DNA from 3 places in the Solibacillus sp. FSL W8-0474 genome. Region 1 is predicted to be linked to each of the others. Evidence: riboswitches for the same ligand, from Rfam matches in the RefSeq annotation. Region 1 holds a riboswitch; each other region holds the start of a gene.

The links. A riboswitch is a leader RNA that binds a small molecule or an ion and turns the genes downstream of it on or off. The one in region 1 is predicted to bind lysine.
Region 2: another riboswitch for lysine. It lies ahead of NYE67_RS14005 (aspartate kinase); the one in region 1 lies ahead of NYE67_RS09395 (transporter substrate-binding domain-containing protein).
Region 3: another riboswitch for lysine. It lies ahead of NYE67_RS01320 (amino acid permease); the one in region 1 lies ahead of NYE67_RS09395 (transporter substrate-binding domain-containing protein).

The regions. Positions count from the first base shown of each region.
Region 1 is NZ_JBBOQJ010000001.1:1,923,744-1,929,376, forward strand. It holds gene NYE67_RS09375 (toxic anion resistance protein) at 1-678, shown strand, start outside; gene NYE67_RS09380 (DUF6501 family protein) at 727-924, opposite strand; gene NYE67_RS09385 (amino acid ABC transporter ATP-binding protein) at 1,272-2,006, opposite strand; gene NYE67_RS09390 (amino acid ABC transporter permease) at 2,010-2,756, opposite strand; gene NYE67_RS09395 (transporter substrate-binding domain-containing protein) at 2,876-3,706, opposite strand; lysine riboswitch at 3,824-4,009, opposite strand; gene odhB (2-oxoglutarate dehydrogenase complex dihydrolipoyllysine-residue succinyltransferase) at 4,149-5,408, opposite strand; gene NYE67_RS09405 (2-oxoglutarate dehydrogenase E1 component) at 5,504-5,633, opposite strand, start outside.
Region 2 is NZ_JBBOQJ010000001.1:2,762,694-2,768,326, reverse strand. It holds gene NYE67_RS14020 (electron transfer flavoprotein subunit alpha/FixB family protein) at 1-796, shown strand, start outside; gene trxA (thioredoxin) at 957-1,271, shown strand; gene uvrC (excinuclease ABC subunit UvrC) at 1,370-3,160, shown strand; lysine riboswitch at 3,195-3,373, shown strand; gene NYE67_RS14005 (aspartate kinase) at 3,466-4,698, shown strand; gene NYE67_RS14000 (YslB family protein) at 4,805-5,221, opposite strand; gene NYE67_RS13995 (succinate dehydrogenase cytochrome b558 subunit) at 5,493-5,633, shown strand, end outside.
Region 3 is NZ_JBBOQJ010000001.1:260,392-266,024, reverse strand. It holds gene NYE67_RS01325 (RNA 2'-phosphotransferase) at 1-358, opposite strand, end outside; gene NYE67_RS01320 (amino acid permease) at 806-2,263, opposite strand; lysine riboswitch at 2,357-2,537, opposite strand; gene NYE67_RS01315 (IS1182 family transposase) at 2,846-4,300, opposite strand; gene NYE67_RS01310 (CynX/NimT family MFS transporter) at 4,625-5,633, shown strand, end outside.

The sequences.
Region 1 (5,633 bases):
AGAATAGACCGATTAAGTATTCAATTAGAATATAATCAAAGTGCCCTACTGAACGATTACCAGTTTTTAAATAAATTATATGCAATGAATGAGGAATACTTTCAAGAAATCAATATTTATATTGCGACTCTTGAAGTAAAAAAACAGCATATGAGGGATGTTGTATTGCCTGCCCTTCAACAAGAGGTAGTAGAAGGTCAAAACCCTTTTAAACAGCATGAACTGAAAGATTTGGAAATGCAAATTGAATGGATTGACCGCCGTATGTATGATTTAGAGCTTTCGCGGGAAGTTTCCATCCAATATGCTCCCCAAATCCGTATGATCCAACAAACAAATCAACTGTTAATCGAAAAGATTCAAAGCTCTATTATGACGACTATTCCTCTATGGCAGTCCCAAATAGCCATGTTATTGAATATGAACAACCAGCGTCGCGCTATGCAATCACAGGAACGTCTGATGAATGCATCAGAGCAATTAATGCGCAAAAACGGTAAGATGCTCGAAGCTTCCAGTAAAGCAGCAAAACGTCCTGCACTATCACATAACGATGTTGACCGCTTTAAACAAACTCAGCTTCAACTATTGCATGATATCGAAGACACGTTGCGTATGCACGTGAAAACAGATGAAAAGCGCCATGAGATCGAACATATTATTTTAGAGCAAAAATAAAAAACGGGTACGTAAAAGACATTATAGCCTTTTACGTACCCATTATTTTTAAGCAAAATACTCTTTGTAGAATCCGCCAACTTCACCTGTGTTATCAATAACAAAGATGAATTCTTCCGTCTCATTCTTCACTTCATATTCCTTGCCTACTGTTAATACATTTGATACTAAATACTTTGATGCATCCGTATGTACACATTTTACTGTACGAATCGTAGGTGCATCTTTCCATTTTAAATGTAGCATGCTGTTCCCTCACTTTTAACAAATATCTATACTCTTCTATTTTATATGATTTTACCGCTATAGGAAAGCCTCGATCGTATAAAAAACGGTAAGCGCCAATAATTGATAGAAACAATAGTACATGTTAAACTCACATTCAGAGGTGGAATTTATGGCATTTGGTAGTGTTCCAATGTGGTTTTTTGCAATAGCAATTGCATTTGCCGTTGTCTTTATACTTATTAGTGAATGGAATTCAAGAAAGTAAAGCTAGGCAAAAGAAAAACAAGGGTGTGTTCCGGATTAAGTTATCCGGAAACCTCCTTGTTTTTTGCTAATAAACTATTTTTATAGATGAATTACTATTTTTAACGCAACGTACGCTTTAAAAATTCCTTCGTCCGTTCATGACTTGGATTTACAAGTATTGCTTCCGGTGACCCTTCTTCTACAATGACCCCTTTATCCATAAAGACGATGCGGTCTGATACTTCTTTTGCAAATTCCATTTCATGCGTTACAATCAGCATTGTATTTCCCTGATCAGCGAGATGACGCATTACTTTCAATACTTCCCCTACCATCTCCGGATCGAGTGCAGAAGTCGGTTCATCAAATAACATTACATCCGGATCCATCGCTAAAGCACGTGCTATAGCAACACGTTGTTTTTGGCCACCAGATAAATGCTTTGGCTTTGCGTTTTTATAGGCACTCATACCAACAAGCTCCAGGTACTTCATCGCATTTTGCTGTGCCTCTTCTTTTGAACGCTTCAACACTTTTATTTGTCCGACTACGCAGTTATTAAGTACGTCTAAGTTATTGAATAAATTAAACTGTTGAAAGACCATTCCTAAATGTGTACGGTACTTTTCTATATGGTGTCCATCATTTAATATATTTTCTCCGTTATATATGATTTCTCCGGCTGTAGGCGTTTCGAGCAAGTTAATGCATCGTAACAATGTCGATTTCCCAGAACCAGAAGATCCGATTAATGTGACAACTTCCCCTTTATTCACCTGGAAGTTAACATCTTTTAATACTTCATGGTCACCGAATTTTTTATTTAAATGGTTAATGTCAATTACAACTGTCATATTTTATTTACCATCCTTTTCTAGCTTATTGCCTGTAATGAGCTCCACTTTATAGGAAGCAGGTCCATCCATCTTCTTCTCAAACAGTAATAAGAACCTTGTTACGGTAAATGTCATAATGAAGTACAATACCGTTGCAATAAAGAATGCTTCGATATATTTATAGTTGCTTCCGGCTATTGAGTTCGCAGTGAAAAATAGTTCCACGACGGAAATAACACTTAATACGGAAGAATCTTTTATATTCATAACGAACTGGTTGCCTGTAGCAGGTAATATATTGCGCGCTACTTGTGGAATGACAATATGTAACATCGTTTGAAGATGATTCATGCCAATCGCCTGAGCTGCCTCAAATTGCCCTTTATCGATTGATACAATACCACCTCGTACATATTCAGCCATATATGCCCCTGTGTTTAAAGTTATAACAACAGAAGCTGCTAAAAAACGGTCAATATCAATCCCTAAGTAAACGAGACCATAAAACACAACCATCGCCTGTACCATCATTGGGGTCCCTCTGAAAATCTCAACATATGAAGTTAAAATAAAGTTAAATACTTTCAAAATAATCGTTTTTATATTTCTTTTACGTTGTGGAATCGTATGCATAATACCGATAAAAAATCCGATAAGTGTTCCACAAATTGTTCCGATAATCGCTAATAGAAGTGCAGTCCAAGCTCCACGTACGAATAAATCCCAGTTATTCGTAAACAAGTTCCATGATGATTCCAAAAATGCCATAGTCTTGTCCTCCAATTCTTTCTTATTAATACTCTATATGTATTGGGTAATGATAATAGAAAAAGGTTGTCTCCCGTTTGCCGGCAAGACAACCTTCATAAAAAATAATTGCAACACGATTATTGTGCTGCTGGTTGATTTGCAATTGCGTCTTCCATTAATTGTTGACGCTCTTCTTCCGAAATTTCAGCCAATACTTTGTTAATTTGTTCACGTAAATCAGATCCCTTTTTCAACCCTACTGCTACAGCTGTTGACGCTTCATCTGCTTCGAAGTTTGGTTCTGGAACGATATACTTTATGTTGTTTAATGCCATCTCAGCAGAAATCCCTTCCGGACGTTCAGAAACGTAGCCATCGATTGCACCTGATTGTAATTGGACACGCATTGCACCAAAGTCAGTTGCTGCAACCTGCTTATTTACACCTTCGATTTGATCGATTACGTCATAGTGTGTCGTCGATTGCTGACCTGTAATTTTTGCACCTGAAAAATCAGCTAATGCTGTTGCATTCGCATATGGACCATCTTCTTTTACTACGATTACATAATCACTTGTATAATAGTTTTCTGTGAAATCTATTGCTTCCATACGATCAGGCATTGGCGACATACCTGCAATTACTAAATCAATTGCTCCAGATTGTAGAGAAGGAATTAAACCATCCCAGTCCGTTTTTACAATTTTCAATTCCATATCCAAGCCTTCAGCAATCTTTTTTGCGATTTCTACATCATAGCCTGCTGCATATTCTTTCGAACCATCAATCGGTACGCCACCGTTTGAATCGCCTTTTTGCGACCAGTTAAACGGTGCATAACCAGCTTCCATACCAACCTTTAATACTTTCTTGTCAGAACCAGTTGATTTTTCATCATCTGTACCACATGCTGCAAGTACAAATATTGTCATCATTGCGGTAATGACCATTAATAATTTCTTTTTCAAGTTAACTCTCCCCTTAATAAATGTATTTCAGGCTTTTAGAAATGAAAAAAAACGACCAAAAAGGATATCCTTAGGTCGTTTACATTCACGATTAGCCCAAATCCTCTACAGTTCCCAATATGAGATAGCACACCTCAATCATCCGGGAAGAAGATTGAGACAGTCCTGCAATTATTTATTACAGACCCAGCGCTGTTAAATCGAGCTATAACAACACTTCGGCGATATTTCCTTCTTTTATACTTCACTGTCAGCTCAATGACTCCATACAAAACTATTAAATACCGCACCTCTACCTCACTAAGCTGTGAGGTTTTGTTATTAAATTAATAGTTTAAGTTTAACATTATTCTAACTTTTCCGTCAACACTCATTTTTCTGAAATTTAAAGGAAAAAAGCTAATTCGCAATATACATTACGAATTAGCTTTCAATGTTTTAATTATGAATTTAATAATAAATCTTCTGGGTTTTCGATCATTTCTTTAACTGTTTTTAAGAAGCCAACAGAATCTTTACCATCGATAATACGGTGGTCGTAAGATAATGCTACATACATCATTGGGCGAATTTGAACTTCACCGTTAACAGCTACTGGACGGTTAACGATAGAGTGCATACCTAAAATACCAGCTTGAGTACCATTCATGATTGGTGTAGACATTAATGAACCGAATACACCACCGTTAGTGATAGTGAATGATCCACCAGCCATGTCGTTTAAGCCTAATTTTTTGTCGCGTGCTTTACCAGCTAATTCAGCGATGTTTTTCTCGATTTCAGCAAAGTTCTTAGCGTTAGCATCACGAACTACTGGTACTACTAAACCTTCTTCAGTTGATACAGCGATACCGATATCGAAGAAGTTGTTTAAGTGAATTTCGTCACCGTTAATTTGAGCATTAACGTATGGATATTTTTTAAGTGCTGCAACTACTGCTTTTGTGAAGAATGACATGAAACCTAATTTAATGTCATTTGCTTTCACGAATTGTTCTTGTTTGCGTTTACGTAAAGCCATGATGTTAGTCATGTCGATTTCGTTGAACGTAGTTAACATTGCAGTTGATTGTTTAACTTCTAATAAACGTTTTGCAATTGTTTGACGACGACGGCTCATTTTTTCAACAGTTACACGATCAGTGTCACCTGCTGGAGTGAAGATCATTGGACCATTTCCAACTGGAGCTGCAGTTGCTTGTGCAGGTGCTGCAGGCGCTGTGCCATGAGCTGCTACATCTTGAACACGTACACGACCTTGAGGATCTACTGGAGAGATCGCTGCTAAGTCAATGCCTTTTTCACGAGCTAATTTACGAGCTGCTGGTGAAGCAATTACTCGCTCACCTGAAGTTTCTTCAACTGCTACTGGAGCTGGAGCTGCTGCTGCTTTAGGAGCTTCTTCTTTTGCAGGTGCAGCAGGAGCTGGTGCTTCCTCTTTTGCTGCAGGTGCTGGAGCTGCGCCTTCGCCAGCTTCAACTACTGCGATTACTTGTCCTACTAATACAGTATCGCCTTCTTCAGCTAAAATTTGAGTTAATACGCCTGCTTCTTCAGAGATGATTTCAGCGTTTACTTTATCTGTTTCTAATTCTACGATGAATTCGCCTTTTTCTACGCGATCTCCAACTTTTTTAACCCACTGGGCAATTGTGCCTTCAGTAATTGATTCTGCTAATTCAGGGACTTTAATTTCAGCCACGTTCATATCCTCCTTTTATTACGCTATACAGTTATTGTATAGCAAGCTACCCCTACCTTGTATAGAAGTAGCTCGGTATCAATCAATCGATTATATTATTTTTCAAGTGCTTCGTTAACTAATTTCGCTTGAGCTGCTTTATGTGAATCGCCATCACCTTCAGAAGTTGAGCTCATTGCAGGACGACCTACATAGCGAACTTTTTTGCCTTCAGCAATTTCATAT
Region 2 (5,633 bases), 840 kb from region 1:
TACAGTTGAGCATCCACACTTAAAAAATTATACATCAGACGGCTACAGCCAAGCTATTTTAGCGGTTGTTGAACAAGAAAGCCCAGAAGCAATTGTCTTCGGTCATACATCTTTAGGTAAAGACTTATCACCAAAAATTGCCTCTCGCTTACAATCCGGTTTAATTTCGGATGTAACAGATATTGAAGGGTCTGGCGATGATACAGTATTCATCCGTCCAATCTATTCTGGTAAAGCATTTGAGAAAGTAAAAATTAAAGACGGCGTAATCTTTGCGACAATCCGTCCGAACAACATCGCACCTTTAGAGAAAGATGGTTCTCGTTCTGGTGAAATATCTTCGGTATCCGTTGATATTACAAATTTACGTACAATCATTAAGGAAGTTGTGCGTAAATCAACTGAAGGTGTTGACCTTTCAGAAGCAAAAGTAGTAGTAGCTGGTGGCCGTGGGGTAAAATCTGAAGAAGGATTCGAGCCATTAAAAGAGCTTGCTAATTTACTAGGAGGTGCAGTAGGTGCCTCTCGTGGTGCATGTGACGCGGAATATTGTGATTACTCATTACAAATCGGTCAAACTGGTAAAGTTGTAACACCGGACCTTTATATTGCAGCTGGTATTTCCGGTGCTATCCAACATATGGCTGGTATGTCGAATTCAAAAGTAATCGTTGCCATTAACAAAGATCCGGAAGCAAACATTTTCAAAGTAGCGGACTATGGTATTGTAGGCGATTTATTTGAAGTAGTACCAATGTTAATCGAAGAGTTTAAAGCGCTTAAAGTAAACGCATAATGTATAAGCTTCCCTCTTTTTGAGGGGAGCTTTTTATGTGAAAAATCCGAAAAACTACGTAGAAATGTCATACATTTATATTCCCAAGCATTTTACTACTTTTTAAATGGCAAAACATGTTATACTACAACCAGATGTTATTTAAGGAGGCTATTTTATTATGGCAATTGTACACGGTACAGATCAAACTTTCCCACAGGAAATTTCAAACGGCACAGTTTTAGTAGACTTTTGGGCAGCATGGTGCGGACCATGTAAAATGATTGCTCCAGTTCTTGAAGAATTAGATGCAGAAATCGGTAACGAAGTAAAAATCGTAAAAGTTGACGTAGATAACAACCAAGGCACTGCTGCTGATTATCAAATCATGTCAATCCCATCATTATTATTATTTGTTGATGGTGAATTAAAAGCAAAAACTGCTGGCTTCATGCCAAAAGAAGCTTTAATCGACTTTATTAACGACAACAAATAATTAAATTGCAAAGCCGTATGCCTAATAAGGTGTACGGCTTTTTTCTTATGGGACTATCAGTTAAAATAAAGTGAATGACATATCCAATAGGTGAGAATATGAATGCAAATATTAAAGCAAAGCTAGAAATATTACCGAATGAATCCGGCTGCTATATTATGAAAGACCGTCAAGGGACGATTATATATGTCGGCAAGGCAAAAGTGTTAAAAAACCGAGTGCGTTCGTATTTTACGGGAAGTCATGATGGTAAAACAGCCAGATTAGTCAGTGAAATAGAGGACTTTGAATATATTGTAACTTCAAGTGATCTCGAAGCGCTTATACTCGAACTGAATTTGATCAAATTACATGATCCGAAATATAATGTAAAGCTAACAGATGATAAAACATACCCTTATATAAAAATAACGAATGAACGTTACCCTCGAATAATAACGACAAGGAAAGTAAAAAAGGATAAGGCAAAATATTTTGGACCTTATCCAAACGCGTATGCAGCCAATGAAACGCGGAAATTGCTTGATCGTTTATATCCACTTCGTAAATGTACACATCTGCCAAATCAAGTATGCCTGTATTATCATTTAGGGCAATGCTTAGCACCTTGTGTAAAAGAAATTGAAAAACAAGTATATGATGAAATGATTGGTGAAATTTCAAAGTTTTTAAACGGTGGTGTCGAAGAAATTCAGAAAGATCTTCAGCGAAAAATGCTCGATGCAGCCGAAAAGCTGGAATTTGAACGGGCGAAGGAATTCCGGGATTTAATTGCACATATCGAGCAGGTTATGCAAAAGCAAAAAATCGTATCGGATGATTTAAGCAATCGGGATGTATTTGGCTATGCAGTCGAAAAAGGGTGGATGTGTGTACAAGTATTTTTTGTGCGGCAAGGAAAATTAATTGAACGAGATGTATCGATTTTCCCTATATATAACGAGGCAGAAGAAGAATTTTTAACATTTGTCGGACGGTTTTACGAGCAACCACATCATTTACTGCCGAAAGAGATTTTTGTACCAAAGACGATTGATGGTACGATTTTGCAAAAGCTTTTAAACGTAAAGGTGCAGACACCAAAGCGCGGTACAAAAAAAGAGCTGGTCGATTTAGCTATGAAAAATGCCAATATTGCAATACACGGAAAATTCCAGTTAATTGAGCGTCAGGAAGAACGTACAGTAGGAGCTTGTGAAGCACTTGCCGAAGCTATGCAAATTCCATTACCACTTCGTATCGAAGCATTTGATAATAGTCATATGCATGGTGCTGATCCTGTTTCTGCAATGGTTGTGTTTGTAGACGGGAAGCCTGCAAAAAAGGAATACCGGAAATATAAAACACGAGAAGCCGCAAAACATGATGACTATGGGGCGATGCAAGAAGTCATTCGGCGCCGTTATACACGGGTATTACGAGAAAGCTTGCCATTACCGGACTTAATCCTAATCGATGGAGGAAAAGGACAAATGGAGGTTGCAAGAGAAGTAATAGAAGATGAGCTAGGATTAATGATTCCAATAGCAGGTCTTGCAAAAGACGATAAGCATAACACATCCCAACTGTTATTTGGCGCTCCACCAGAAGTTGTACCTTTAAAACGGACAAGTGATGGTTTTTACTTATTGCAACGTATACAAGATGAGGTACACCGATTTGCCATTACATTTCTGCGTCAGCAACATCAGACGAATGCAATTACATCCGTACTTGATGGCATTCCGGGTATAGGACCGAAACGTAAACAGCAACTTATGAAGCATTTTGGATCGGTAAAAAAAATTCGGGAAGCAACAGAGTTACAATTGCAAGAAGCCGGTGTTCCCGCCAAATTGGCAGAAGTAATTTATCGTCACTTTCACGAAGCATCATTGAATAAAGAATAATGTTATGTTACTATAAAAGACAATTCAATAGTTAATAAACGATAGAGGTGCAGTATTTAAGAGTAAATTGCTCGAGGAAGAACAATTCCGGCGACAGCATTTGAAAGGAGATTCTGCCGAAGTGAAATACGTATTGTTCACGTATTTTGCTGGTTTTGCATTTAAGAAATGTAAGATTGTCAGAACTTTATGTTCTGGAGAGCTATCCTGAAAAACATATAAACCTTTATTTGTATTGACGGCGACTTTCCATGAACATATGGAAGGTCGCTTTTTTGATGGAAAAATATAAGGGGTGGAAGACATTGCAGACAGTTGTAGTAAAGTTTGGTGGACCAATGTTGGCAACAACAGAAAAAATAGTACAGGTAGCAAAAAAGGTGATAAAAGAGCAAGGTCGTGGCATAAACTTAGTCGTTGTCGTTTCTTCGATGACGTCCATTCGTCAAAATTTACGGCAATTTGCCGCGGAAATTACTCATGAACCGTCGAAGCGTGAAATGGATGCATTAATCTCTACGGGAGCGCAGATAACAAGCGCCCTTCTTGCTTTAGCAATTCAGGAGCATGGGGGAAAAGCAGTGTCACTTGCCGGTTGGCAGGCAGGTATTCAAACAAATGAAAAATATGGAAATGCCCGAATTGATTCTATAGATAATAAGCGTTTTGAAAAACATTTTGATCTAGGAGAGATCGTTGTTGTCTCAGGATTCCAAGGAATAACAGACACACACAACATTTCGACTTTAGGGAAAGGCGGTTCTGAAACTTCCGCCGTTGCATTAGCCATTGCTTTAAATGCGGAACGTGTTGATATTTATTCAACGGTAGAAGGCATTTATACTGCAGATCCGCAGCTTGTGGAAGATGCTACGAAATTATCTGTAATTTCATATGATGAAATGTTGGAGTTTTCCAATTTAGGTACTAAAATTTTGCATCCTCGAGCAGTTGAGCTTGCAAAAAATTACAATATGCCAATCGTTGTACGCTCAGCTACCGAGGACGTAGAAGGTACATTAATAAAAGGGGATGTAGACATGGAAAAAAATTTACTTGTGCGCGGGGTGGCATATGAATCTGATATTATTCGTTTAACGATCGGATATGATTCATATGAAACAGCGTCATTAGCCGAAGTATTTAGTGTTTTAGCGGAAAATGATATTAATGTTGATATTATTGTGCAGGCAGTTATTGACGGGATTAAGCCTACAATTTCTTTTACAATTTCAAAAGAAGAATTTGCTGATGCTTTACGTGTATTAGAGTCGAGTAAATTGTCACTTGGATTTAGTTTTGCAGATTTTGAAATCGGGTTGGCTAAAGTATCGATTATTGGATCAGCAATGGCTTCAAACCCTGGAGTCGCAGCACGTATGTTTGCGCGTCTGGGACGTGAACATATTCCGGTTAAAATGGTTAGCACATCTGAAATAAAAGTGTCTGTCGTCGTGCCACAAGAAGAAATGGTGCGCGCTGCAAATGCTTTGCATGAGGAATTTAATATAGCAATGAAGGAAGTTCCCGCTTCTTAAAGTGGAGAGCCATTACTAGTGCTAATCAAGAATGATATAACTATTTTTCTATGTTAAAAAAACTAAAAACTGCTAGCTTTTATAAAGCAGCAGTTTTTATTTGCGCTCAAATCTTCTCTTTTAAATCCCACTTTAAAATGAATTTGACGTAATTCTTCTTTTCAATTTTTTCTTCATAGCATTCTGTTAAATAGCCAAGTTGTTTTTGCTTTTGCTCAGCCAAAAAGCCTGCTTCTAAACGAAAACAGCGCTGCTCAATATTAATCGACATTTCCTCGGTCGTCATAAGTATGTAATGAAGTTCATCCTTTATTTCTTTCTCCAAAATTAACTGACCCCAGCCGGCCTCCCCGAAAAATGAAGGAAGCTCATCCATGGAAAATAGCGGAAATTTACGTGCTAGTTCTTTCCCTGCCCAATATAAAACATCTTCCTCATGCTTACCTAAAATCGATGGTAGAAGATGATCGCGAAGGATTTCATATCCAAAACTTGGAATCGTTTTCATTTTGTACCCCTCCATATTAAAAACCTCTTTCATAAATTTTCTTATAATTTTCATTCTTTCAGGAAGAAAATAGTTATAAGTAGAAAAAACTGGACTTAAAATAGCAAAAATCCGTCTTTAAAATGATTATAAAATATCCCTCGTTACCTTGACGCTAGTATCTGTTGAGAGTACAATGGACATGTCATAATATTGTACCATGATGAAATGCGCAGTCAATAACACAACGTTTACAAATTTGAGGCGTTGCACTTGTGTATTTCAAGTACTAAGGGGGGTAACAGTTTTGTCGAAAGATCGTGAATTTTTATGGCGCCGCTTACACTCGTTATTAGGTGTAGTTCCTGTCGGGTTGTTCTTGGTGTTCCACTTGTCTTTGAACTTCACTGCAGTTGGTGGTGAAGAGGTTTACAATAACGCAACAGGT
Region 3 (5,633 bases), 1.7 Mb from region 1:
TTGCATGGTCCGCCGAATCTAGTTGATACGTATTTAATGAAGTATAAAGAAGCGACTCATTGTACTGCTTTTTCAGCCATGCTTCAAACTGTAAAGACCCTTTAAATTCACGGGGGGCTCCCTTTATTTCACTAAAATAAAGCTCCTGAAACAAGTCTCTATTCACTAATGACTCTGCAAAAATCTGCTCACTTCTATCTTCTACTTTAAAAAAGGGTACTGCGTTTGTGCTGATTAGAAAAATTCTTGATTTGTATGGATTTCCATTTGTTAAAAACGGGCGAAACGCTACAGTTTTCCCATCTTCACCCATTATCCATTGATGTATTTTTTTATATAAACCTGCTGAAATAGGCATTCCTAACACTTCCTTATAAGTCTATTCTATTTTTGATAAGATCAAGTACCATAGATAGAGATTTTCATTTCTTCTATAATACCATTCCTTTCTTTTAAAGTATAAAAGTTATGCTGAAGGGCACTCGAAATTATATTCGCCGCTTAGTTTGTTTTAATAGACACTCTTTAAGACTTATTCGTCACAGCGTTCTTAAATGTAAATCTTCTGAAGTGGCTGGGAATGTTAATCGACACTTTATCTGCGTTAATAGACATTCAATTATATATATTCGCCACCTTCATGGACATTTTAGACACCTGACTTCACTTATTAGCCACTCTCCCTTACATATTCGCCACTTTGCACAACTTAATATCCACGTTCAAAACTATATAAACAGCACAAGCCCCATTCACTCCACAAAAAAACGCAATGAAAGCTGACGCTAACATTACGTTTTAATTACTATTTATTTGATAAATCACATTCCATTAAAGGAACCATCTTTGTTTTATGTTTAACTTTATAGAAAATCCATAATGATGCAAATAATGGCAAGCCGATGTAGGAAACAACTACTCCGTACCAGTCAATTGTCCCACCCATAAAGGCCATATAGTTTTGACCTAACACGACAATCATACATAGTGCGAAGGCAAACAGTGGACCGAATGGGAAGAATCTTGATACATAAGGTAAATCGCTCAATGACTTTCCTTGTGCGACATAAGCGCGACGGAAGCGGTAATGACTGATTGCAATACCGAGCCAAGCAATAAAGCCGGACATACCTGAAGCATTTAGTAACCAAATATATACGACACCATCGCCAAAGAAAGAAGCTAAAAATGCTAGTGAACCTACTGCTAATGTAGCAAGCAAGGCATACATCGGAATGCCGCGCGTCGTTACTTTCATGAACAGTTTCGGTGCTTTTCCGTCTACTGCTAATTGATAAAGCATACGACTTGCTGCATAAAGACCTGAGTTCCCTGCAGAAAGCATTGCTGTTAAAATAATCGCATTCATAACAGAGGCTGCAAACGCGACACCTAGGTTTTCAAATACTAATGTAAATGGACTTGTCGCAATGTCTTCTGATAAAAGGCGTGAATCGGTATACGGAATAAGTAACCCAATTGCGCCGATCGCGAAAATGTAAAACAGTAATATACGCCAGAATACTGAACGTACAGCTTTTGGAATATTTTTAGCTGGATCATCTGTTTCCCCTGCCGTTACCCCTAGCATTTCCGTACCTTGGAATGAGAATCCAGCTGCAAGGAAAATACCGAATAGAGCTAGGAAACCGCCATTAAACGGGGCATCTCCCGCAAAGAAATTCGTGAAGCCGACCGGATCATTCCCGCCTAATATGCCGAAAATCATTAAAAAGCTGACAATAATAAATACAATTACCGTTGCGACTTTGATCATCGCAAACCAGTATTCTGCTTCACCAAAAGCTTTTACCGATGCTAAGTTAAATGATAAAACGACTACGATAAATAAAATTGTCCATACAATCGATGAACTGTCCGGGAACCAGTATTTCATAATTAATGACACAGCCGCAATTTCCGCTGCAATCGTAATTGCCCAGTTGTACCAATAGTTCCAACCAAGCGCAAACCCTAATGCCGGGTCTACAAATTTCGTTGCATACGTACTAAACGAACCAGATGTCGGCATATAAGCAGCCATTTCACCTAATGATGTCATTAGGAAATACACCATAACCCCGATTAATGCATATGCGAGCAATGCCCCACCAGGACCTGCCTGTGCGATGGCCCCACCTGATGCTAAAAATAGGCCTGTACCAATTGTTCCGCCTAACGAGATCATCGTAACATGGCGGCTTTTTAATCCTCTTTTTAACTCGTTTTTATTACCGAGCTGATCTATTTTAATTTCACTCACGATTATAAAACTCCCTTTTTGTTTTGTTTGGCGAAGTGTAAAAATAAAACCACCACAAGTTTTTGTGATGGTTATAATTACACCTCATCAAACTTGAAAGATAGCTCAACACATGCTTACACATGTGACAGTTCTGTTCCTTATCGGAGACAGCCCCAGCGTTATATTTAAGAAGAAAAATAACACTTCGGCAATCATTCCTTTCATAAAGCTTCACAGATTCTTCTCAATCTCCGCTATACTAATCATAATGATTGCGACCTCTACCCCATACATTTACATGAGGTAATATATTTAATTGAAATAATGATTATTAGTCTAACATAATATTTTTTTGATAGCAATGCGTTGATATTTTTCAGTTTTTTAAGATTATTCTTACTATTTATTTGGCGCTGTTGCAGGGAAAGGAGCCTCATTAATGAATGAACAAAAAATAGACCAAAACAGCAAAAAAATACTATCGAATAAACCGAGGGCACTGAAAAACCTTCGTTTTTTAGAACGGTTTCGTTTTTCAACATAAAAGAGGCATTTTTCATTCGATTTTGAATGGAAAATGCCTCTTTTCTTCGTCTCTATTTATTCCTTTTCGCTCATTAGCTTCAGTATTCGTTTTAGATTGACCACAAAGATGGTTGTGGCTCCTTGAACTTCCATGCCAAATAACCCCGCCGATTTTGCTGTTTTAAAGCCGTGGGGATTCTTTAATTCATTATTTTTTGCTTCAATTTTATACCGATTTTTAGCGAGTGCTTTAAATTCCTCTGTTTCTTGGAACGCTGCTTGTTCTTGATGGGTAGTCGATTGAATTGTGACGCTATATGTTTTACTTTTTGCACCTTCAGTATAACAGCCCTCTCGCATCGGACAAACTTTACATTTCTCAATATCGAAATAAAACGTTAAACTTTGATTCACGCTTTTCTTACCTGTCCGTCTTCTGTTCGATGCCATGTGCCCTGCTGGACAAACAAACATCCCTGCATCTTTATTGAAATCAAATTCAACTTTTCGCTGTCCACGACCATTAGTAATAAGGGGATGTAGCTTCGAAACTAACTGAAGTTTTTCTGATTTCATATACGCTAAATTATCTTTTCCTGAATAAGCTGTATCTCCAATAACCGTTTCAATTTCCATACCTGTTTCTCGACTTTTCTCGACTAATTCTTGAAGATAATGACCATCGCTTTTTTCACCTGTCGTCACAACCGCTGCTGTAATAATTCGTTCATCGCTCATCGCAATATGTGTTTTATAACCAAAGAAAGACGTATCTGCTGACTTATGACCAAGGCGTGCATCCGGATCATTTGAATAGCTTAGATGGGCTTCATAATCATCAATCACTTCTTTTAAAACATTTAATTTTTCTTTCACCGCCGGGATTTGTGCAATCTTTGACTGCGTTTCCACTACTTCAACTACTTGACGACAGTAATCTAATTCTTCTGTGACCTCATTTGACGTAGGCTTCTCAGGGAATTTTCCAACCATGTTTTCGTCGAGTTGATACACGGCTTTTCTCACATTTTTCGACTTTTCTTGTAAAAATTCTTTTGGCGATTTTTGATTATAACGAGCTTTTGTATGAGTTGCGTCAACGATAACCATTTTACTGAGTAGAAGTCCTTTTTCTAAGGCAATTTCAACGGTTTTCTGAATCAGTAAATCTAATAGATTCATATCTTGAAGACGAAGTCGACGGAATTTTGTCAGCGAACTTGAATCAATGACATCTTCTTCTGGGGTCATGTCTAAAAAATATTTAAAGGACATGTCGTATTTCGAACGCTCGACAAGGTCGGCATCCGACAGGTCGTGAATCGCTTTTAAGAGTAAATATTTAAACATGCGAATCGGTGGAATTGCGTTACGGCCATTATCTAAACAGTATTTTGACTGAAGTTCTTCTACGATAAATGAAAAATCCACGAGTTCATTGATTTGTCGAAGCATATTGTCTTTTGGAATGATTAAATCGTACAACGCCATATAAGGACTTAAATTCAATGTTTCTTGTTTAGAAATCATGGTCGCACCACCTTTTATTAGTCCTTCAATTATACAGGAAATTTGGGAGATTATACGAGGGGAAAACCCTTTTAGTGACGAGAGTAGTACCAGTTGATTGGAATGGAGGCGGCGACTTCTGCGGGAACAGCACGTGCGGAAGCACCCGGACTGAGCGAAGCGAGGGAGAAGGCTGGAGCCGTGCCCGCGAAACGCGTCCGCCGGAATGGAAATCAACGGCATCGAAGAAAAAGAGAGTACAGGAACGAATTTTCGTTCCTGTACTCTCTAACTTGTGGCTAAAGGACTTTTTCAGTGCCCTCGAATAAACCACTTCTCTTTTTTATGGTTGCTGTATTCCTATTCGCTACTACTTTACGTACACCAATCACTGTAGTAGGCCCGATTATTTCCTTTATCCGGGATGGCCTCGGCATTTCAAACGTGCTTGCAGGATTTTTAACAACTATTCCGTTAGTCGCGTTTGCTATTGTTTCGCCATTTGCACCGCGCATTGCACGTAAATGGGGAATGGAATGGACTTTATTTTATTCAGTTTTTTTACTTTGTACCGGAATATTACTACGTTCTGTAGGTGAAACAGTACTTCTGATTGGAGGAACAATTCTTATAGGGATTGCCATCGCTTTTGGAAATGTTCTTATTCCGAGCTATTTCAAATGGAAATTCCCCCTGCATATCGGCCTGTTAACCGGGGTGTATTCCGTATCGATGAATATTTCCTCCGGATTTGCTGCTGGTTTTAGTTTTCCGATTGCCACAAATGCAGGCTGGCAAATAGCATTAGGCTTTTCGATTGTTTTAGGTGTTCTGACATTAATTATATGGATACCGATTTTGCGAACACCTAAAGTGGACTTGCAAATGTCGACCTCACAGACAATGAAAACGCAAATGTGGAAATCACCACTCGCCTGGGCAGTTGCAGGCGCAATGGGCTTCCAGTCATTTTTATTCTACTGCTCCTCTGCATGGCTGCCCGAAATTTTTGTTAGTCAAGGTTTGGATGCTACCGCTGCTGGTTGGATGGTGTCTGTTATGCAATTTGCACAAATTCCAATGACGTTTGTTATTCCAATTATTGCAGGGAAGCTCATTTCACAGCGTCCGATCGTCATTTTCTTTACGATTTGCTATTTAATTGGCTTTACGGGAGTGTGGATGGAATGGACAAGCCTCGCGATTTTATGGATGATCTTTTTAGGTTTTGCAGGCGGCGCTTCATTCGGTTTAGTATTAATGCTGTTTTCACTGCGTACAGAAACTGCATACGATGCAGCGGAGCTCTCCGGATTTGCGCAATCAATCGGCTATTTAGTTGCAGCAGTCGGAC